DNA from 3 places in the Streptomyces sp. NPDC057877 genome. Region 1 is predicted to be linked to each of the others. Evidence: riboswitches for the same ligand, from Rfam matches in the RefSeq annotation. Region 1 holds a riboswitch; each other region holds the start of a gene.
What was found. A riboswitch is a leader RNA that binds a small molecule or an ion and turns the genes downstream of it on or off. The one in region 1 is predicted to bind thiamine pyrophosphate.
Positions count from the first base shown of each region.

Region 2: it holds a riboswitch for thiamine pyrophosphate, as region 1 does, so the genes downstream of both, ACFVQG_RS31215 (thiamine ABC transporter substrate binding subunit) here and thiC (phosphomethylpyrimidine synthase ThiC) in region 1, are expected to answer to the same signal.
Region 3: it holds a riboswitch for thiamine pyrophosphate, as region 1 does, so the genes downstream of both, thiO (glycine oxidase ThiO) here and thiC (phosphomethylpyrimidine synthase ThiC) in region 1, are expected to answer to the same signal.

Region 1 is NZ_JBHVMS010000003.1:592,108-599,080, forward strand. It holds gene ACFVQG_RS10490 (IclR family transcriptional regulator) at 530-1,264, shown strand; gene ACFVQG_RS10495 (SsgA family sporulation/cell division regulator) at 1,363-1,806, shown strand; gene ACFVQG_RS10500 (YibE/F family protein) at 1,918-3,735, opposite strand; TPP riboswitch at 3,807-3,997, shown strand; gene thiC (phosphomethylpyrimidine synthase ThiC) at 3,990-5,801, shown strand; gene ACFVQG_RS10510 (hypothetical protein) at 5,847-6,332, opposite strand; gene ACFVQG_RS10515 (thiamine biosynthesis protein ThiC) at 6,487-6,651, shown strand; gene ACFVQG_RS10520 (hypothetical protein) at 6,743-6,973, opposite strand, start outside.
Region 2 is NZ_JBHVMS010000011.1:200,722-207,694, reverse strand. It holds gene ACFVQG_RS31230 (LAETG motif-containing sortase-dependent surface protein) at 1-138, shown strand, start outside; gene ACFVQG_RS31225 (ABC transporter ATP-binding protein) at 210-1,232, opposite strand; gene ACFVQG_RS31220 (ABC transporter permease) at 1,232-2,917, opposite strand; gene ACFVQG_RS31215 (thiamine ABC transporter substrate binding subunit) at 2,893-3,975, opposite strand; TPP riboswitch at 4,055-4,161, opposite strand; gene rlmN (23S rRNA (adenine(2503)-C(2))-methyltransferase RlmN) at 4,188-5,294, opposite strand; gene ACFVQG_RS31205 (SRPBCC family protein) at 5,366-5,815, opposite strand; gene ACFVQG_RS31200 (phosphatidate cytidylyltransferase) at 5,929-6,973, opposite strand, start outside.
Region 3 is NZ_JBHVMS010000005.1:366,025-372,997, forward strand. It holds gene ACFVQG_RS16690 (NAD(P)/FAD-dependent oxidoreductase) at 212-1,441, opposite strand; gene ACFVQG_RS16695 (hypothetical protein) at 1,474-1,824, opposite strand; TPP riboswitch at 1,879-1,990, shown strand; gene thiO (glycine oxidase ThiO) at 1,988-3,151, shown strand; gene thiS (sulfur carrier protein ThiS) at 3,148-3,348, shown strand; gene ACFVQG_RS16710 (thiazole synthase) at 3,351-4,145, shown strand; gene pknB (Stk1 family PASTA domain-containing Ser/Thr kinase) at 4,347-6,284, shown strand; gene ACFVQG_RS16720 (deoxyribonuclease IV) at 6,302-6,973, shown strand, end outside.

The sequences.
Region 1 (6,973 bases):
CCCATGAGAGGTGCGGCGCCCGGCCACCGAGGAGCCCCGAAGGGCGGCTGGTGGCGGCGGCGTGGACAGGGTGACCGGTGACGGGTGGCGCGGGTTCCCTCGCGAGGGGGAAGTTTCCCGCGCAGGAGGCCTGTGAGCGGTAGCGGGCGGTTAGAGTCCAGAACTCACACGCGGGGAAGGACCCCGCGCGCGGCGCACACCCCCTCCCGTGTCTTCCCGCACGGGCAGCCCTTTCCCGCTTCGGGAGTGACCCTTGGCCACGGTTGACACCGCACCCGCCCCAGCCCACACAGAAGCCCACGCACCCCCCACATCCCTCCTGACCGCGGCCCCCACCCCGGGACTGCGCGTCAGACCCCCTGAGCAGCCCTCCCCGTCCGGAGCCCCGTCCAGCCCTCGGCAACGGACGGCGCCCGCCGCGGCCGTAGCCCCGAGATGCTCCTCCGCACAGCCGCCCACGCGGTCCTCCGCACAGCCGCCCGCGCCGTCCTCCGCGCAGGAGCCTGCGCCGTCGAACGCCACCACGCTCATCAGCTCCGTACAGCGCGCCATGCGTCTCCTGGAGTGCGTCGCCGGACACGAGCACGGCGCGCCCGCCAAGCAACTGGCCCGCGAGACCGGCATCGCCCTTCCCACGACGTACCACCTACTGCGCACGCTCGCCCACGAGGGCTATCTGCGCCGGGAGAAGGGGCTGTTCTTCCTCGGTGCGGCGGCCGAGCGGCTGAGCAGCAGCGGAGCACAGCAGAAACGTCGCAGCACCGTCATCGAGGCGCTCGCACATTGGCGGGATTCCATCGGTGTCCCCATCTACTACGCGCTCTACCGCGACGGCGAGATCGAGGTCATGTGCGTCTCCGAGTCCCCGGGCACCCCGGCGGTGGAGGAGTGGGCCGACTTCCGGGAGACCGGGCACGCACACGCCATCGGGCAGTGTCTGCTGTCCCAGCTGGACGAGGACTCGCGCCGCGATCACCTCGGCCGCTACCCCGTGGAGTCAATCACCCCGTACACGGTCCCCGACAGCCACAGCCTGCTACGACGGCTGGAGCGGACGCGGCGAATGGAACCGGTGATCGAGCGGCAGGAGTACGCGCTCGGGACGGTGTGCGCGGCGATTCCGATCACCATGGGTGCCACTGCCGCGACGATGGCGATCTCCCTCCCGGCCCATCAGACCGACCGGCTGCTGCCCGCTGTCCGGCGGTTGCAGGACGAGATCGGGCAGCTGCTCGGCTCGCTTGCGATCTCTATCAGTATCTGAAAACTCACTCCTTGTGATCTGGTGTGTACGTTCAGCAAGATGCAGCCAGTGTCAGGGGTACTTTCCCGGCCAGTCGACGGCAAATGACGGGGTAGGCGATGCGCGAGTCCGTACAGGCGGTTCAGGCAGAGGTCATGATGAGCTTTCTCGTCTCCGAGGAGCTCTCTTTCCGCATCCCGGTGGAGCTGAGCTATGAGACCTGTGATCCCTATGCCGTGCGGCTGACCTTTCACTTGCCCGGTGACGCGCCGGTGACCTGGGCGTTCGGGCGGGAGCTGCTGATCGACGGGGTCGGTCGGCCGTGCGGCGAGGGCGATGTGCGGGTCACGCCGGTCGAACCCGAGGCGCTGGGGGAGGTACTGATCCGACTCCAGGTGGGCGCCGACCACGCCCTGTTCCGGTCGTCGTCGGCACCTCTGGTGGCCTTCCTCGACCGCACCGACAAACTGGTCCCGTTGGGCCAGGAGGGTGCGCTCGGAGACTTCGACGCGCATCTCGACGAGGCGCTGGACCGCATCCTGGCGGACCAGGGAGCGGGGTGAAGCGTTACGCCAGGCAGGTGGCGTAACGCTTCGCCTGACGGGGACGTAGAAACGCTTCTTCAGGGGCGGGCGGCATGGTGCGCCTGGCCCACGTCCCCCCTTCCGCCCGCGTCAGCGCTTCCGACGGCGTCCCCTGCCGCCGAGCACCGGAGCCGGGCGGTTCCCGGCCGGTACGGCTTCCGGGACCGGCCCTGGACCCGAACGGTCGGCCGCGACCACCAGGGCCGCCAGGGCCGTGGTGACCGGTACCGACGCCACCAGGCCGATCGAGCCCACCAGCGTGCGCACGATCTCCTCCGCGACCAGCTCGCTGTTGGCGACCGTGCCCACGCTGCTCTGCGCGATCGAGAAGAGGAGCAGCAACGGCAGCGCGGCACCGGCGTAGGCGAGGACGAGTGTGTTGACCACGGACGCGATGTGGTCGCGGCCGATCCGGATGCCCGCGCGGTACAGGCCTCGCCAGCCCATCGTCGGATTCGCCTCGTGCAGCTCCCAGACCGCCGACGTCTGGGTGACCGTCACATCGTCCAGGACACCGAGCGACCCGATGATGACACCGGCGAGCAGCAGACCGCTCATGTCGATCTCCGGATACAGGCCGTGGATCAGACCGGTGTTGTCATCGGTGTTGCCGGTGAGCGCGGCCCAGTCGATGAACAGCGAGCCGAGGACGCCGATCAGCAGCAGCGAGATCAGGGTGCCGAGCACCGCCACGGACGTACGCGCCGACAGCCCGTGGCACAGATACAGCGCCATCAGCATGATGGCGCTCGACCCGATGACCGCCACGAGCAGCGGGTTCGAGCCCTGGAGGATCGCGGGCAGGATGAAGAAGTTCAGCACCAGGAAGCTGGTGGCCAGCGCGATCAGCGACATGACACCCCGCAGCCGCCCGACGACCACGACGACGACCGCGAAGATCCCGGCGAGCATGGCCAGGGGAAGCCTGCGGTTCACGTCGGTCACCGAGTACTGCAGGTCCTCCGGCGCCGAGGGCTCGTAGGCGACGACGACCTCCTGGCCCTCGTGCAACTGCCGTGACTGGTCCGGCTGCACGATCTCGGTGAACGTCCGGCCGCTGTCCTTGCCGGTGTCGATCCGGATCGTCGCCCTCTTGCAGGTGCCCTGCGCCTGTTGCTGCGCGGAGGACCCCTCGGCGGTGGAGGTGTCGCCAGTCGGCGGGGGAGCCGAGCCGTTCACCGAGGAACAGCTCACGCTCTCGACCTTGGTGACCGTGGCCTGCTGGGTCTGCCGGTCGAAGCCGACCCCGGTGCGCTCGTGCGGCGGGGCGCCGCCGGGCCACAACACGGCGAGCCCGACCACGACCGCGGCGGCGAACGGGATGAGGACGGCCGCGATCACCTTGCGCAGGTGCTTGGAGACGGGGGCGGCGGGGCCATGACTGTGCGAGTGCCCGTGCCCACCGCCGCCGTGTTCACCACCGTCTCCGTGGCCGCCGTGCCCACCACCGTCTCCGCGGCTGCCGTGCCCACCACCGTTGCCGTGACCGCCGTGACCGCCGTGACCGCCGTGACCGCCGTGACCGCCCTGGCCCCCGTGGCTTCCTTGCCCTCCCGCTCCGTCGCCGCCGTACCCACCAGGCCCGCCGCCCTGGCCGCCCTGGCCGCCCTGGCCACCATGGCCGCCATGTCCTCCGGATCCGAGCCCGCCATTGCCACCAGCCGCACCCCCGGCCCCATGGCCCCCGGGCGCCCCGTGCCCACCTCCGGGCCCGTGACCGCCCGCGCCGCCGAACCCGGGTCCGTGTCCGGCCCCGCCACCGGCTCCGGGCCCGCCGCGAGCAGTCGCGCCGGGCCGCGCCGAACCGCCCGCCTGACCAGGCCCGTTGCCGGTTCCAGGGCCGGTGCCGGGACCGGATCCGCGAGGTGGTTCGGGCGGCGGGAACGGAGGATGATGCGTCGTGGTCACCGACCGATCATCGCAAGAACGGCAGGGGCCCTCTGTTCACCGCGCCCGAATTGACGCTAGCGTGGAGTCACCTTTGTACACGCGGGAGCTCGGAGCACCGGGCTGAGAGGGCGCTGACCTCCGTCCCAGCGATGTTTCACATGAAACATCAACTCGAGGCGAGTGATGTTTCACACGAAGCATCCATGGACGGAAACCGCTGCGTCGACCGCCGAACCTGTTACCGGGTAATGCCGGCGTAGGGAGTAGGTCTCATGGCCAACAAGGACGTACGCACGCCTGCCTCCAAGCAGCTCTCCAGCGACACGGAGCCTGCCGAGGCCGGGAAGTCCATCGGCTGGCACAAGGCGTATGTCGGGGGCTCCCGCCCTGACATACAGGTGCCGGTCCGTCAGGTGCATCTCACCAACGGGCAATCAGTGACGTTGTACGACACATCGGGCCCGTACACCGATCCACTGGTCGACACCGACGTCCGCAGGGGCCTGCCGCCGCTGCGGGAGAACTGGATCATCGCCCGCGGCGACACCGAGGAGTACGCGGGTCGCCCGGTCCGTCCCGAGGACGACGGCATCAAGCACACCTCGCCGCGCGGCGGTCTGCGCAATCTCGACGCGGTCTTCCCCGGCCGACCGCGGCAGCCGCGCCGTGGCCGCGACGGGAACGCGGTCACTCAGCTCGCGTATGCCCGCCGGGGCGAGATCACGCCGGAGATGGAGTACGTGGCCCTCCGCGAGAACGTCTCCGCCGAGGTGGTCCGTGAGGAGATCGCGGCGGGCCGGGCCGTGCTGCCCGCGAACGTCAACCACCCCGAGATCGAGCCGATGATCATCGGCAAGCGGTTCCTGGTGAAGGTCAACGCCAACATCGGCAACTCGGCGGTGACCTCCTCCATCGAGGAGGAGGTCGAGAAGATGACCTGGGCGACCCGCTGGGGCGCCGACACGGTCATGGACCTGTCCACCGGCCGCAACATCCACACCACCCGCGAGTGGGTGCTGCGCAACTCCCCCGTTCCCATCGGCACGGTGCCGCTCTACCAGGCCCTGGAGAAGGTCGACGGCCGGGCCGAGGAACTGACCTGGGAGATCTACAAGGACACGGTCATCGAACAGGCCGAGCAGGGCGTGGACTACATGACGGTCCACGCGGGCGTGCGGCTGCCCTACGTCCCGCTGACGGCGAACCGCAAGACCGGCATCGTCTCCCGCGGCGGCTCGATCATGGCCGCCTGGTGCCTGGCGCACCACAAGGAGAGCTTCCTGTACGAGAACTTCGAGGAACTCTGCGAGATCCTCGCCGCCTACGACGTCACCTACTCCCTCGGTGACGGCCTGCGGCCGGGCTCCATCGCGGACGCCAACGACGAGGCGCAGTTCGCGGAGTTGCGGACGCTCGGGGAACTCAACACGATCGCCAAGCGTTTCAACGTACAGACCATGATCGAGGGCCCGGGCCATGTCCCGATGCACAAGATCAAGGAGAACATCGACCTTCAGCAGGAGATCTGTGATGAAGCTCCGTTCTATACGCTCGGCCCGCTGACGACGGACGTCGCGCCTGCGTACGACCACATCACCTCCGGCATCGGTGCCGCGATGATCGCCTGGTGGGGCACGGCCATGCTCTGCTATGTCACGCCCAAGGAACACCTGGGCCTACCCAACCGTGACGACGTCAAGACCGGCGTCATCACCTACAAGATCGCCGCCCACGCAGCCGACCTCGCCAAGGGGCACCCAGGTGCACAGGAGTGGGATGACGCGCTGTCCGACGCCCGGTTCGAGTTCCGGTGGGAGGACCAGTTCAACCTGGCCCTCGACCCGGACACGGCACGCGAGTTCCACGACGAGACCCTCCCGGCCGAGCCCGCCAAGACGGCGCACTTCTGCTCGATGTGCGGGCCCAAGTTCTGCTCGATGAAGATCAGCCAAAGCATCACAGAGCGGTTCGGTGGTGCGGCGGCCGAGGGGGCCTCTCAGGAGGAGATCGCGGAGGGGATGCTCCAGAAGTCGAAGGAGTTCGCGGCCAGCGGGAACAGGGTGTACCTGCCACTCGCGGATTGATGTGCGGTCAGGCGCTGTCCCGCATCGCAGGGCAGCGCCGTGCGCTCACCTCGACAGTGCCCAGATGATGAGGAGTGGGCCGTAAACCGCCACCAGGGCACGCAGGAGTCGTCTCCACTCGAACGTCACGTCGACCCGGACCGGGCTGTCGCTCTCGCCGTGGTGGGCCTGGGACGCCGTGAGGTGCGCCTCCGCAAGCAGCCGAAAGGCTCTTTGGTGGGTCCGGTATCCGGTGAACGCCCCCAAGAGCGAACTGCCGAAGGCGACCGAGCCGAGGGTGCGCCCATCGTTCAGGGTGATGGTCAAACCATCGTCGACCGTCACCTGCGCGACATCGTTCCAGACAACGGTCGAGGTCAGGAGGAAGTTGGTGACGGCCACGCGGTCGGCGGTGATGCGGATCGCGGAGTCCCACCCGAGCGCCCAGAGGAAGATCGCCATGCCACCGAGCAGTACTGCCGCTGGTGGTTCTTCGTCCAGTGGCCCCATGACCACAGAGGCGAGGGCATAGCTAACGATCGCGCCGGTCACGGGCAGCCACGCATACACGGGCCGTCTGATCACCCGCGTCCGCATCGCTGACCACCCCCGAGAACGATTCTCCACACCGGACAGGAGGCCGAGTCAAGATCGGTCAGGTTGGAAGGCAATCGCTCAACTACCGTGGGCCGGGCAGCACGAGAGAATGAACACAGCCATCTCCGGAGTACTGCTGTCGTCGATGAAGATCTCCCAGGACATCCGCCACGAGCACGGCGGGACACAGACGGAGATCGAGCAGGGCATGGCCGAGAAGTCGAAGGAGTTCGTCGCCGCGGGGAACCGGGTGTATCCGCCCCTCGCGGACTGACGGCGCGAGGCGCACGGCGCCGTGCTCTCCCCGCCGTTCGCTGCGGGGGAGCGCGGCTGCCGCTCAGGGCGCTGCCGTTCAGGTGCGTGGACTACTCCGGCTTGTGCTCCGGGCCGCCGAAGTCGGGGCTGGTGTAGTCCGGGCTGGTGTAGCTGGGGCGGGAGCCCCGGCCGTCACTGGGGCTGGTGAAACCGGGCCGGTCGTAGCCCAGGTGGGGCATGCGACCGGCCGAGGCCGACCGGGTAGTGCGGTGCACGGCCGGGTCGGGCTCGATGAGGGCCTCCCGCAGGAAGGGGACGATGCCGCGTTCCAGCAGGGCCTC
Region 2 (6,973 bases), on a different contig from region 1:
GCGGCCGGAAAGTCCAACCTCGCCGAGACCGGCGCCAACTCCAACACCGGCATGATCGCCGGGATCGCCGGTGCGCTGGTGCTCGCCGGTGGCGGAGCGGTGTTCTTCGGCATGCGCCGCCGCAACAGCAACCGCTGACCCGTACGACACGGTGCGCACGACGGCCGGGTGGCTCACGCCACCCGGCCGTTCCGTTCCCTTGCCGCCGCTCAGCCCAGCACCACGGTCTCCGCCGCGTCGAACCCCACCCCGACCACGTCCCCCACCCCGGGCGCGTCCCGCAGCGCGCAGGCCGCCTCAAGACGGGGCGCGTCGCCCTCCGGCTGCAGGTGTACGGCGACATGGGTGCCCTTGAAGGCGCGGGCGACGACCGTGCAGCGCAGGCCCGCGTCGGCGGACGCGAGGCGGACCCCGGCAGGCCGGACGAGCAGGGTGCGCACCCCTTGCGGGGCACCCTCGGGGACGGGCAGCTTGCCCCACGGCGTGTCCGCGGCCTGACCGGTGACCGTCACCCCGGCCACGTTGTCGAAGCCGAGGAAACGGGCCACGAACTCGTCGGCGGGCCGCTGCCAGACCTCAAGAGGCGTCCCCGACTGGGCGATCCGCCCGTCCCGCATCACCACGACCCGGTCGGCGAGCGCGAACGCCTCGCCCTGGTCATGGGTGACCGCGAGCACGGTCGTCCCCAACGCCCCGAACAGTTCCCGCAGTTCCACCACGAGCCGCTCCCGCAGCGAGCGGTCGAGCTGGCCGAGCGGCTCGTCCAGCATCAGCAGCCGGGGCCGGGGCGCGAGCGCCCGGGCGAGGGCCACGCGCTGCTGCTCACCGCCGGACAGCGCGGCCACGGCGCGCGGGGCGGCCCCCGGCAGTCCGACGAGGTCGAGCAACTCCCGTACGCGGTCCCGCTGTTCCGCACGCGAAGCCCCGTGCATCCGCAGCCCGAAGGCGACATTGCCGCCGACGTCGCGCTGCGGGAACAGCTGATGGTCCTGGAACATCAGCCCCACCCCGCGCCGGTGCGCGGGCAGCCCGCTCTGGTCGCGGCCGTCGAGCAGCACCCGCCCCGCGGCCAGCGGCTGGAGCCCGGCCACCGCCCGCAGCAGCGTCGACTTGCCGCTGCCGCTGGGCCCGAGCACACACACGATCTCGTGCTCGGCCACCGCCAGGTCGACGGCGTCGAGCACGGCCCGCCCGTCGAAACGGACGGTCGCGGACTGAAGGCTCAGCAGCATCAGAACTCCCCCGTCCGGTTCGGCACCCGCAGCCTCTCCAGTACCAGCAGGGCCACCGCACACACCACCATCAGGATCGTGGACAGGGCCATTGCCTGCCCGTAGTTGAGGTCACCGGGCCGCCCGAGCAGCCGGGCCACGGCCACCGGCAGCGTCGGGTTGTCGGGGCGGGCGATGAAGACCGTCGCCCCGAACTCCCCGAGCGACACCGCGAAGGCGAACCCGGCCGCGACCAGCAGCGCCCGCCGCACCATCGGCAGGTCCACCTCGCGCCAGGCCCGCCACGGCGACGCCCCGAGCACGGCCGCCGCCTCCCGCAGCCGCGCGTCCACCGCCCGCAGCACCGGCAGCATGGTCCGTACCACGAAGGGCACCCCCACCAGCGCCTGCGCCAGCGGCACCAGGATCCAGGTGGCCCGCAGATCGAGCGGCGGCTCGTCGAGCGCGATCAGGAACCCGAACCCGACCGTCACCGCCGACACCCCCAGCGGCAGCATCAGCAGCGCGTCGAACCCGCGCACGAACCGCCCCGCGTCCCGCCGGGTCAGCGCCACCGCCGCGAGCCCGCCGACCAGCACCGCGATGGCGGTGGCGGCGAGGGCGTACGTCAGTGAGTTGCCGACCGCCTCGATGGGCGGCACGAGGAAGATCCCGCCCTCCGCCTCCGTCAGCGCCCGGTAGTAGCCGAAGCCGGGCGCGTCCAGCGACCGCTGGACGAGCACCGCGGGCGGCAGCACCAGCAGCACGGCGACCGAGCACAGCACCCCGCCGAGCAGCGCCCACTGCCCGGCACCACGCGGGCGGCGCGCCGTGGTGGCGGCGTCCACCAGCCGCAGGGCGGTCTCCCGCCGCCGTACGGTCCAGGCGTGCACGGCGAGGACGCCGCCGACCGCCGCGAACTGGACGAGCGTCAGCACGGCGGCGGTGGACAGGTCGAAGATCTCGGAGGTCTGCCGGTAGATCTCGACCTCCAGCGTCGAGAACGTCGGCCCGCCGAGGATCTGCACCACACCGAAGGAGGTGAAGGTGAACAGGAACACCATCAGCGAGGCGGCGGCCACCGCGGGCGCCAGCGCGGGCAGCGTCACCTGCCGCCAGGCCCGCAGCGGGGACGCCCCGAGCATCCGCGCCGCCTCCTCCTGCCGGGGGTCCAACTGCGCCCACAGCCCGCCGACGGTCCGCACGACGACCGCGTAGTTGAAGAAGACGTGCGCCAGCAGGATCGCCCAGACGGTGGTGTCCAGGCGTACGCCCCACAGCTCGTCCAGCAGTCCGCCGCGCCCGACCAGCGCCAGGAACGCCGTACCGACGACGACGGTCGGCAGCACGAACGGCACCGTGACGACCGCCCGCAGCACCTGGCGGCCGGGGAAGTCCAGCCGGGCCAGGACATAGGCGCCGGGCAGCGCGATCAGCAGGGTCAGCGCGGTGGAGACCAGCGCCTGCCAGGTGGTGAACCACAGCACCTGCCGGATCCCGGAGTCCCCGAGGACCTCCCACAGCCGCCCGAACCGCCAGCCGTCGCCGACGCGCAGCCCGCGCGCGACGATCGCGGTGACGGGGTAGGCGAAGAAGACGCCGAAGAACGCGACGGGCAGGGCGAGCAGCCCCAGCCGCGCCGCGCCGCTCCGCACGCGGGAGGTCACCTGCGTCACCTGCGTCACTTCAGCACGAGCGAGTTCCACGACTTGACCCACTCGTCACGGTTCTCGGCGATCTTCGCCGGTGCCATGGTGTGGGGGTCGTCGGCCTGCGGACCGTACTGCGTGAACTCCTCGGGCACCTGGGCGCCCTCCCGCACCGGGTAGACGAACATGTTCAGCGGCATGTCCTCCTGGAACCGCTTGCCGACGAGGAAGTCGATGAGCGCCTTGCCGCCCTCGCTGTTGCGGGCGTTGCTCAGCAGGCCCGCGTACTCGACCTGCCGGAAACAGGTGCCCATCGCCACGCCGGTCGGGGCGGTCTCGGGGCGCGGGTCGGCGAAGACGACCTCGGCGGGCGGCGAGGAGGCGTACGACACGACCAGCGGCCGGTCGCCGCCCGCCTGCTTGCCGCCCGCGGACCCGGAGAACTCCTCGTTGTAGGCCTGCTCCCAGCCCTCGACGACCTTCACGCCGTTGCCCTTGAGCTTCTCCCAGTAGTCCTGCCAGCCGTCGTCCCCGTACTCCGCGGCCGTACCGAGCAGGAACCCGAGCCCCGGCGAGGAGGAGGCGGCGTTCTCGGTGACGAGGAGGTCCTTGTACTCGGGCTTGACGAGATCGTCGTACGACCGCGGCGGCTTCAGGTCGTGCTCCTCGAAGTACGCCTTGTCGTAGTTGACGCAGATGTCACCGGTGTCGACGGGCGTGACGCGCCCCTCACCCTCGTCGCCCCGGTACTCGGGCCGGATCTCGTCGGCACCCTTGGGCTCGTACGACTGGAACAGCTCGTTGTCGAGAGCACGCGACAGCAGGGTGTTGTCGACGCCGAAGAGGACGTCGCCCTGCGGGTTGTCCTTGGTCAGGATCGCCTTGTTGACGGCCTGCCCGGCGTCGCCGTCGGTGAGGACCTTCACCTGGTAGCCGGACTCCTCCTCGAAGGCCGCGAGGACGTCCTCGGAGACGGCCCACGAGTTGTGGCTGACGAGCGTGACGGTCTTGCTGTCGGCCGCGGAGTCGCCGCCGGACGACGACCCCCCGCACCCGGACAGCGCGACGACCCCGAGCCCGGCGGCCACGGCGGCGGCGTACCTGTTGATGTGCACTGGATTCCTCCTGGGATGGACCAGGAGAAGACGCGGCCCCGCCCGGGACCTTCCGCGGTTCCCGGGCAGGGCGCAACAGCTCGAGTGATGACCGATCTCCCTACCCAGAATGACCTGGGCCAGGTTCGGAGGGTCTGCGGCCGGTTGCCGCACTCTCAGCGCTGTGGCGCTCCCCTGTCGGAATATGAAGATGTGTTCCTACGGCGCTCAGACTACCGTTCGGTGGCCGCGAGCTGTCCACACGCCCCGTCGATCTCCTGGCCCCGGGTGTCCCTGATCGTCACCGGCACACCGTGCGCGGCGATCGCCTCGACGAAGGCCTTCTCGTCCTCGGGCCGCGACGCGGTCCACTTCGACCCCGGCGTCGGGTTCAGCGGGATGAGATTCACGTGCACGGGCCTGCCCCGCAGCAGCCGCCCGAGCCGGTCCCCACGCCAGGCCTGGTCGTTGATGTCCCGGATCAGCGCGTACTCGATGGACAGCCGCCGCCCGGACTTCTCGGCGTACTCCCACCCGGCGTCCAGCACCTCCCGCACCTTCCACCGCGTGTTCACGGGTACGAGGGTGTCCCGCAACTCGTCATCCGGCGCGTGCAGCGAAATGGCCAGCCGACACTTGAACCCCTCGTCGGCGAACCGGTGGATGGCGGGCACCAGCCCCACCGTCGACACGGTGATCCCCCGCTGCGAGAGACCGAGCCCGTCCGGCTCGGGATCGGTGAGCGCGCGGATGGCACCGACGACCCGCTTGTAGTTGGCGAGCGGCTCCCCCATCCCCATGAACACGATGTTCGACAGCCGCGCCGGACCCCCGGGAATCTCCCCGTCCCGCAGCGCCCGCATCCCGTCCACGATCTGGTGCACGATCTCCGCGGTCGACAGGTTCCGGTCGAGCCCCGCCTGCCCGGTCGCGCAGAACGGGCAGTTCATCCCGCACCCCGCCTGCGAGCTGATGCACATGGTCACCCGGTCCGGGTACCGCATCAGCACCGACTCCACCAGCGTCCCGTCGAACAGCCGCCACAGCGTCTTACGGGTGGTGTCCGCGTCCGTCGACAGATGCCGTACGACGGTCATCAGCTCCGGCAGCAGCGCGTCCCTCAGCTTCTCGCGCGACGCGGCGGGAATGTCGGTCCACTCCTGCGGCGCGTGCGCGTACCGCGCGAAGTAGTGCTGCGAGAGCTGCTTGGCACGAAACGGCTTCTCCCCGACCGCAACCACCGCCTCCTTGCGCTCGGCGGGCGAGAGATCGGCGAGATGCCGCGGCGGCTTCTTGGCTCCGCGGGGGGCTACGAAAGTGAGTTCTCCGGGCTTGGGCATGGTTCAACCAGTGTCGCAGATCCACTGGTGTGACCCGGCCCGCCCGGTTGACCGGCTCTCCGGCCGTCCCGCTAGACGGCCATGCCCTCCAGCCGCTCCTTGAGGCGCTGCTCGTTGCGGGGCAGTTCCCTGCGGACCTGGGGGCGGACGACGAAGGGGACCAGGGCCCTGCCGATGCCGTGGCCCACGAAGTCCAGTTCCAGGGTGACGCGGGAGCGCCGGCCGCCCTCGAGGGGCTCGATCTCCCCGTGGAAGAAGGCGCGGACGGGGCCGTCGATGCCCTGCACCCGCCAGCTGTACGGGGGCTCGTGCTCGGTCAGCTCCATGGTCATCGGCACCTCGCGGCTGCCGACCCGGCGGGTGACGCGGACGCGGGAGCCGGTGTGCAGTGGGCCCTCGTCGAGCCGCTCGGCCGCCAGGGCGCTCAGCTGCCAGTCGGGCAGGTGGTCGGGGTCGACGGCGTAGGCGTAGACGTCCTCGGGGCTGCGGTCGACGTCGATCTGTTCGCGGATGGTGTGCATGGTGGCCCCCTCTTCCGGCCGTACACCGAAATCGTCTCACCGGCGTGCCGGGGCCGCCATCGACGACGAAGCCCCCGTCCCGGGGTGGGACGGGGGCCGCGCGCGTGGGCGGGTCAGGTGGAGCCGACGAAGATCACCATCAGGAGCCAGGCGACCGGCGCCGTCGGCAGCAGGGAGTCAAGACGGTCCATGATGCCGCCGTGGCCCGGCAGCAGCGTGCCCATGTCCTTGATGCCGAGGTCGCGCTTGATCATGGACTCGCCGAGGTCGCCGAGCGTGGCGCTGGCCGCGACCGCGAGGCCGAGCAGCAGCCCCTGCCACCAGACGCCGTCGTCGACCAGGAACTGCATGCACAGCGCGCCCGCCACCATGGCGAAGCTCACCGCGCCGAGCAGGCCCTCGCGGGTCTTGCCGGGGCTGATCCGCGGCGCCAGCTTGTGCTTGCCGAACCGCCACCCGACGGCGTACGCCCCGGTGTCGCTGACGACCGTCAGCAGCAGGAACGTCAGCACCCGGTACGGCCCGTCGTCCGCGGTCAGCATCATCGCCACGAACGTCGCCAGGAACGGCACGTAGAACGCGGCGAAGACGCCCGCCGTGACGTCCTTGAGGTAGCCCTCGGGCGGTTCCGTCATCCGCCAGACCAGCACCGCGAGCGCGGTGAGCGCCATCGCGACCCAGGCGCCCTCGGCGCCCCGGACGTACCCGGCCACGACCATCGCGGCGCCGCCGAGCGCCAACGGCACCAGCGGTGCCCGGATGCCCTTGCGCTCGTCCAGCCGCTTGGTCAGCTCCCACAGGCCCACGACGACGGCGACCGCGACGACGCCGACGAAGACGGCCTTGACGACGAACAGCGAGGCGATGATCACCACACCGAGGCCGACGCCGACCCCTATCGCGGCGCCCAGGTCGCGCCCCGCGCTCTTCTTCTGCCGGGAGACCGGCTGCGGGGCGTCGGACATGGGCTCCGGATTCTGCGGCACTGTCCCGTGTGTCGCGTAGGGCTGTGCCGCTGGTGTTTCGTCGCGGAACAAGGGGCCGCCCAGCCGAGCGGCCCCCCGGTCCCGGTCGTCATCCTGGTCTCCGCCTACTGCGGACACGTCGGGCACGAAGGGCATGGGGCGAGTCTGCTGCGCGTCATGCGCATCGTACGTG
Region 3 (6,973 bases), on a different contig from region 1:
GGTCGCCCCGCGCGCCCCGCGCGCACGAGGCACAACGCACGGGGCGGGAGCACAGCGCAGGGCGCGGGAGCACAGGACACGGCGCGGGAGCACAGGACACGAGCGCGAGCGCGCACGGGCCGGGGCCGGGCAGCCCCGGGGCCGGGCAGCCGGGGCCGGGCAGCCGGGGCCGGGCAGCCGGGGCCGGGCAGCCGGGCCCGCGGGCCGGTGGCTACGCGGTCGCCGACTTCAGTGGGCGGGCCGGGTCCGTGAGGAGCGTGGGGTTCATTCGGGCGCCCGACTCGATCAGGCGTCTGCCCTGGGCCAGGTCCCTGGGACGGCCCACGGCCAGGAGGGCGGTCAGGCGGTCGCCGCGGAGCCAGCAGACCGTCCAGGCGGGGCCGGAGGGGTCGCCGCGCCAGACGGTGGTGTCGGCGGCGGGGTGGTGCCCCGCGTACTGGACGAAGCGGCCGAACTGCTCGGACCAGAAGTACGGCACCGGGTCGTAGTCGGCGGGGGCCTCGCCGAGGATGTCCGCGGCGACGGTGCGGGGGCCCTGGAGGGCGTTGTCCCAGTGGTGGACGAGGAGACGCTCGCCGTACCGTCCCGAGGGGAAGGACGCGCAGTCGCCGACCGCGTACACGTCCGGGGCCGAGGTGCGCAGCCCGGCGTCGGCCACCACCTCGCCCCACGTGCCCAGCTCGATGCCGGACCCGGCGAGCCAGGCGGTGGCGGGGCGGGCGCCGATGCCGACGACCACGGCGTCCGCGGGCAGCCGGGTGCCGTCGTCGAGGACCACGACGCCGGGTTCGATGTGCGCCACGCGCGCGTGGGTGCGCAGGACGGCCCCGCTGTCGGCGTACCAGGCCGCCATGGGCACGGCCACCTCGGCGGGCAGCGAGCCCGCGAGCGGGCGGTCCGCGGCCTCCACGACCGTCACGGCGCAGCCCGCCTCGCGCGCCGCGGTGGCGAACTCGGCGCCGATCCAGCCCGCGCCGACGATCACGATGTCACGCTGCCGGGCGAGCACCGGCCGCAGCCGCTCGGCGTCGTCCAGGGTGCGCAGCAGATGCACCCCGGGCACGCCCTCCGTGCCCGGCAGCCGGACCGGTTCCGCGCCGGTGGCGACGACCAGGACGTCGTAGGGGACCGGCCCGGCCCCGGTGTCCAGCTCGTGGTCGGCGGGGCGCACGCCCGCCACCTCGCGGCCCAGCCGCAGCTCGATGCCGAGCGCCTCGAAGTCGACGTCGAAGGCGGAGCCCTCGGCCGTGCCGAGCAGCACGGCCTTGGACAGCGGCGGCCGGTCGTAGGGCTGGTGCGGCTCCGCGCCGATCAGCGTCACGGTGCCGGTGAAGCCCTGTTCGCGCAGGGCGACCGCGGTCTGCACCCCGGCCATGCCCGCGCCCACGACGACCACGCGCCGTGGCGTGGACCCTCCCCGTGCCTGCGTCTGCTCGCTCACCTGATCACCATAGACAACTGACGAAAAGTCAGTCATGGGGCGGGCTCGGTGACCTGCTCCACCACACTGGTGCCGCTGCCCTCCTGCGACTCCCACTCCCAGGCCTCCTCCAACCGCACCCGCCCGTCGGGCAGTTCCACGACCGTCGACACACAGTGCCCCGACGACGTGGTGCCGTCCTGCTTGAGCTGCACGTACCGGAAGTCCAGCCGGTCACCTGCCCGGGTCCCCACCAGATGGCCGCGTACGACGTCGCCGCCCGCGTACTCCGCCCAGATCTCGCCCTCCTTCTCGTGGTACGTGAACCGGGTCCGGGTGCCGACCTGACCTGGGGCCTGGTCGGCGACCGGGGCGAGGACGAGGCCGTCGAGCGAGCGCGGCATGGCGGAGGCTCCCTTACAGAGACGTCGCGGCAACAGCTAGGGTGGTGGCCAACGTAAAGCACTCGCGGGAGCCCGGACGCACCGGGCTGAGAGGGAGGCTGGCGGCCTCCGACCGTACGAACCTGATCCGGGTCATGCCGGCGAAGGGAGGGGCTGGACGCCCATGTCGCGTACGTCAGACGTCCTTGTCATCGGGGGCGGAGTCATCGGCCTCGTCACCGCGTGGCGAGCCGCACAGCGCGGGCTCACCACCGCGGTGGTGGATCCGGAACCGGGCGGCGGAGCCGCACAGGTGGCGGCCGGAATGCTGGCCGCCGTCACGGAACTGCACTACGGCGAGCAGACCCTGCTCGGGCTCAATCTCGCCTCCGCCCGCCGCTATCCCGACTTCGCGGCCGAACTCACCGAACTCACCGGCCACGACGTCGGCTACCGCCGCAGCGGCACCCTCGCCGTCGCGCTGGACACCGACGACCGGGCCCACCTGCGCGAACTGCACGCCCTGCAACGCCAGTCGGGGCTGGAGTCCGAGTGGCTGTCCGGGCGGGACTGCCGCCGTCTGGAGCCGATGCTCGCGCCGGGCGTGCGCGGCGGGCTGCGGGTGGACGGTGACCACCAGATCGACCCCCGGCTCCTCTCGACGGCTCTCGTGGCCGCCTGCGAGCGGGCGGGCGTGGTCTTCCGCCGGGCCTGGGCCGAACGGCTCACCGTCGTACGGGAGCGGGCCACCGGTGTGCTCACGCGGGACGGCGATCAGCTCACCGCCGAGCAGGTCGTGCTGGCCGCGGGGAGCCTCAGCGGACGCCTCGCGGGCGTTCCCGACGCCGTACTGCCGCCCGTGCGGCCCGTGAAGGGGCAGGTGCTGCGGCTGGCCGTGCCGGAGCGGTACGCGCCGTTCCTCAGCCGCACCGTCCGCGCGATGGTCCGCGGCAGCCATGTCTACCTGGTGCCGCGCGAGAACGGCGAACTGGTCGTCGGCGCCACCAGCGAGGAACTCGGCTGGGACACCTCGGTCACCGCGGGCGGCGTGTACGAGCTGCTGCGCGACGCGCACGAGCTGCTGCCCGGGATCACCGAGCTGCCCCTGACGGAGACCCGCGCGGGACTGCGCCCCGGCTCCCCGGACAACGCGCCGCTGCTCGGCCCGACCGCGCTCGACGGGCTGCTGCTGGCCACCGGGCACTTCCGCAACGGCGTGCTCCTCACCCCGGTCACCGGCGACGCCATGGCGCACGTCCTGGCCACCGGCGAGCTGCCCGAGGTGGCCCGGCCCTTCACCCCCCAGCGCTTCACCGGAACCCCGGCCCTCATGGAGCAGCCCGCATGAACATCTCCGTCAACGGAGAGCCCCGGCACATCGCGCCCGGCACGGCTCTCGACGCCCTCGTCAGCACGCTCACCGCGGCGCCCTCCGGAGTGGCCGCCGCCCTCAACGAAACCGTCGTCCCGCGCGCGCAGTGGTCCACCACGCCGCTGGCCGAGGGCGACCGCGTCGAAGTCCTCACCGCCGTCCAAGGAGGCTGACCATGGCCGACGATCCCTTCGTCCTCGGCGGTACGTCCTTCACGTCCCGCCTGATCATGGGCACCGGCGGGGCGCCCAGCCTGGAGGTGCTGGAGCGCGCGCTGGTCGCCTCCGGCACGGAGCTGACGACGGTCGCGATGCGGCGCGTGGACCCCTCGGTGCACGGTTCCGTGCTGTCCGTCCTGGACCGGCTCGGGATCCGGGTGCTGCCCAACACCGCCGGGTGCTACACCGCCGGTGAGGCCGTGCTGACGGCCCGCCTCGCGCGCGAGGCGCTCGGTACGGATCTGGTGAAGCTGGAGGTGATCGCCGACGAGCGGACGCTGCTGCCGGACCCGATCGAGCTGCTCGACGCGGCGGAGACGCTGGTCGACGACGGGTTCACGGTGCTGCCGTACACCAATGACGACCCCGTGCTGGCGCGGAAGCTGGAGGACGCCGGATGTGCGGCGATCATGCCGCTGGGGTCGCCGATCGGGTCGGGGATGGGGATTCGCAACCCGCACAACTTCGAGCTGATCGTGGAGCGGGCGGGGGTGCCGGTGATCCTGGACGCGGGGGCGGGTACGGCGTCGGACGCGGCGTTGGCGATGGAGCTGGGGTGTGCGGGGGTGATGCTGGCCTCCGCGGTGACCCGGGCTCAGGAGCCGGTGCTGATGGCTGACGCGATGCGGCATGCGGTGGAGGCGGGGCGGTTGGCCCGGCGGGCCGGGCGGATTCCCGTGCGGCGGTTCGCGGAGGCGTCGTCTCCTGCGGAGGGCCTGGCGGTGCTGGATCCTGAGCGGCCTGCCTTCTGAACCGGCGTGGGTGCTGGCCGTTTCCCTCCGACCCGCGCACCACCCGTTTCCGGGCGGCTGGCAGGTTCACGTTTGCCGTGGGTGGCTCGGCGCCGTCGGCGGCTTCTCCTTCGTGCGTTGCGTCACAGGTACGAATCAGTCCTGGTGCGATCTCGAAGCAAGCGGCCAGGTCTGTCAGTCGCTCCTCGTACACTCACCTGCGTGGACACGACCCTTCAGGACCCTCTCGTCGGGCAGGTGCTCGACGGTCGTTATCGCATCGACGCGCGGATCGCCGTCGGTGGGATGGCGACCGTCTACCGGGCCGTGGACACCCGGCTGGACCGCGTTCTCGCCGTCAAGGTGATGCACCCGTCGCTCGCGACGGACGGCACGTTCGTCGAGCGGTTCATCCGTGAGGCCAAGTCGGTGGCGCGGCTCGCGCACCCCAACGTCGTCCAGGTGTTCGACCAGGGGACCGACGGGGCGTATGTCTATCTCGCCATGGAGTACGTCGCGGGCTGCACCCTGCGCGATGTGCTGCGCGAGCGCGGGGCGCTCCAGCCGCGGGCCGCGCTGGACATCCTGGAGCCGGTGCTCGCCGCGCTCGGCGCCGCGCACCGGGCGGGGTTCGTGCACCGGGACATGAAGCCGGAGAACGTGCTCATCGGGGACGACGGCCGGGTCAAGGTCGCCGACTTCGGCCTGGTGCGCTCGGTGGACACCGTCACCAGCACCACCGGCGCGGTGCTCGGCACCGTCGCCTACCTCGCCCCCGAGCAGATCGAGCAGGGCGGCGGCGTGGACGCGCGCGTCGACGTGTACGCGTGCGGGGTCGTCCTGTACGAGATGCTCACCGGCGGCAAGCCGCACGACGGGGACTCCGCCGCCGTGGTCCTCTACAAGCACCTCCACGAGGACGTGCCGCCGCCCTCGGCGTCCGTGCCGGGCCTGGCGTACGAGCTGGACGAGCTGGTCGCCTCGGCCACCGCGCGCAACCCCGGTATCCGGCCGCACGACGCCGTGGCGCTGCTCGCGCAGTCCCGTACGGCGCGCGGCGCGCTCAGCGACGAGCAGCTGGACATGGTGCCGCCGCAGGCGCTCGGCACGGACCACGGCCACGACAACGCCGAGGACCGCACCAGCGTGCTCCCGCGCTCGCTCACCGTGCCGCGGACGCTGCCCGTCGACGGGGACGCCCCCGACCCGTACGGCCCCCACCTCACCAGCCGCCTGGACGCGCCGCCGCTGCCGCCGCGCCGCCGGACCGGGCTGCCCCGGCGCGGGGTGCTCACGATCGTCGCGGCCGTCCTGCTGGCCCTCGGCATCGGGGCGGGCGTCTGGTACATCAACTCCGGCCAGTTCACCAAGGTCCCCCCGCTCCTCGCACAGACCGAGCAGGAGGCCCGGGACCGGCTCGGCGACGCCGGTCTCGACGTCGGCAAGGTCGAGCGGGCGTACAGCGACACCGTGCAGCGCGGCACCGTGATCAGCACGGACCCGGCACCGGGCAGCCGGATCCGGGGCAACGGCTCCGTCGCCCTCACCCTCTCGCGCGGCCCGGAGACCGTGCAGGTGCCCGACGTGACGGGATACCGGCTGGACAGGGCGAAGGACGTGATCAAGCAGGAGGGCCTGCAGCCCGGCATGGTCACGCGCACGTTCAGCGACGACGTCCCCAGAGGCTTCGTGATCAGCACCGGCCCGGAGAGCGGCACCGAGCTGCGCTCCGGCTCCGCGGTCACGCTCACCGTCAGCAAGGGCAACCCCGTCGACGTGCCGGACGTCCTCGGCGACGACCTGGAGGACGCCCGGGAGGAACTCCTCCGGGCGGGTCTGAAGGTGCGGATCGCCGAAGAGGAGATCCACTCCGGGTACGACGCCGGACAGGTGGCCCAGCAGTCGCCGGGCGCCGACGGCGAGGCCGCCGAGGGCGACACCGTCACGCTGACCGTCTCCAAGGGCCCGGAGATGGTCGAGGTCCCGGACGTGGTCGGGGACAGCGTCGACGACGCCAAGGAGAAGCTCCAGGACGCCGGTTTCGAGGTCAAGGAGGACCGCGGGCTGTTCGGCCTGTTCGGCGACACCGTCGAGGGCCAGTCCGTCGACGGCGGTGAGACGGCGCCCAAGGGGTCGACGATCACCATCGAGATCGGGTGACAAGAGGTCGTACGCACGTGAGCACTCCCCGCAACCCCGTCGGCAGCCACGTCCCGGTCGCCGGTGGACTGAACACCGTAGGACTCGGCTACGCCCGTGAGCTGGGCGCCGAGACCGTGCAGGTCTTCGTCGCCAACCCGCGCGGGTGGGCCACGCCGACCGGCGATCCCCGGCAGGACGAGGCGTTCCGCGCGGCCTGCGCGGCCCAGTCCCTACCGGCGTACGTGCACGCGCCGTATCTGATCAACTTCGGCTCGCACACCGAGGCGACCGTCGAGCGGTCGGTGGAGTCGCTGCGGCACTCGCTGCGCCGTGGCCGGGAGATCGGCGCGCTCGGCGTGGTCGTGCACACCGGCAGCGCGACCGGCGGCCGGGACCGGGCGGTGGCCCTGAAGCAGGTGCGGGAGCGGATGCTGCCGCTGCTGGAGGAGCTGACCCACGACGACGACCCGTTCCTGCTGCTGGAGTCCACCGCGGGCCAGGGCTCCTCGCTGTGCTCGCGCACCTGGGACCTGGGGCCGTACTTCGAGGCGCTGGACGCGCACCCGAAGCTCGGCGTCTGCCTGGACACCTGCCACATCTTCGCGGCGGGGCACGACCTGACCGGCCCGAGCGGTATGCACCAGACCCTCGACCTGCTGGTGGACACGGTCGGCGAGGGCCGGCTGAAGCTGATCCACGCCAACGAC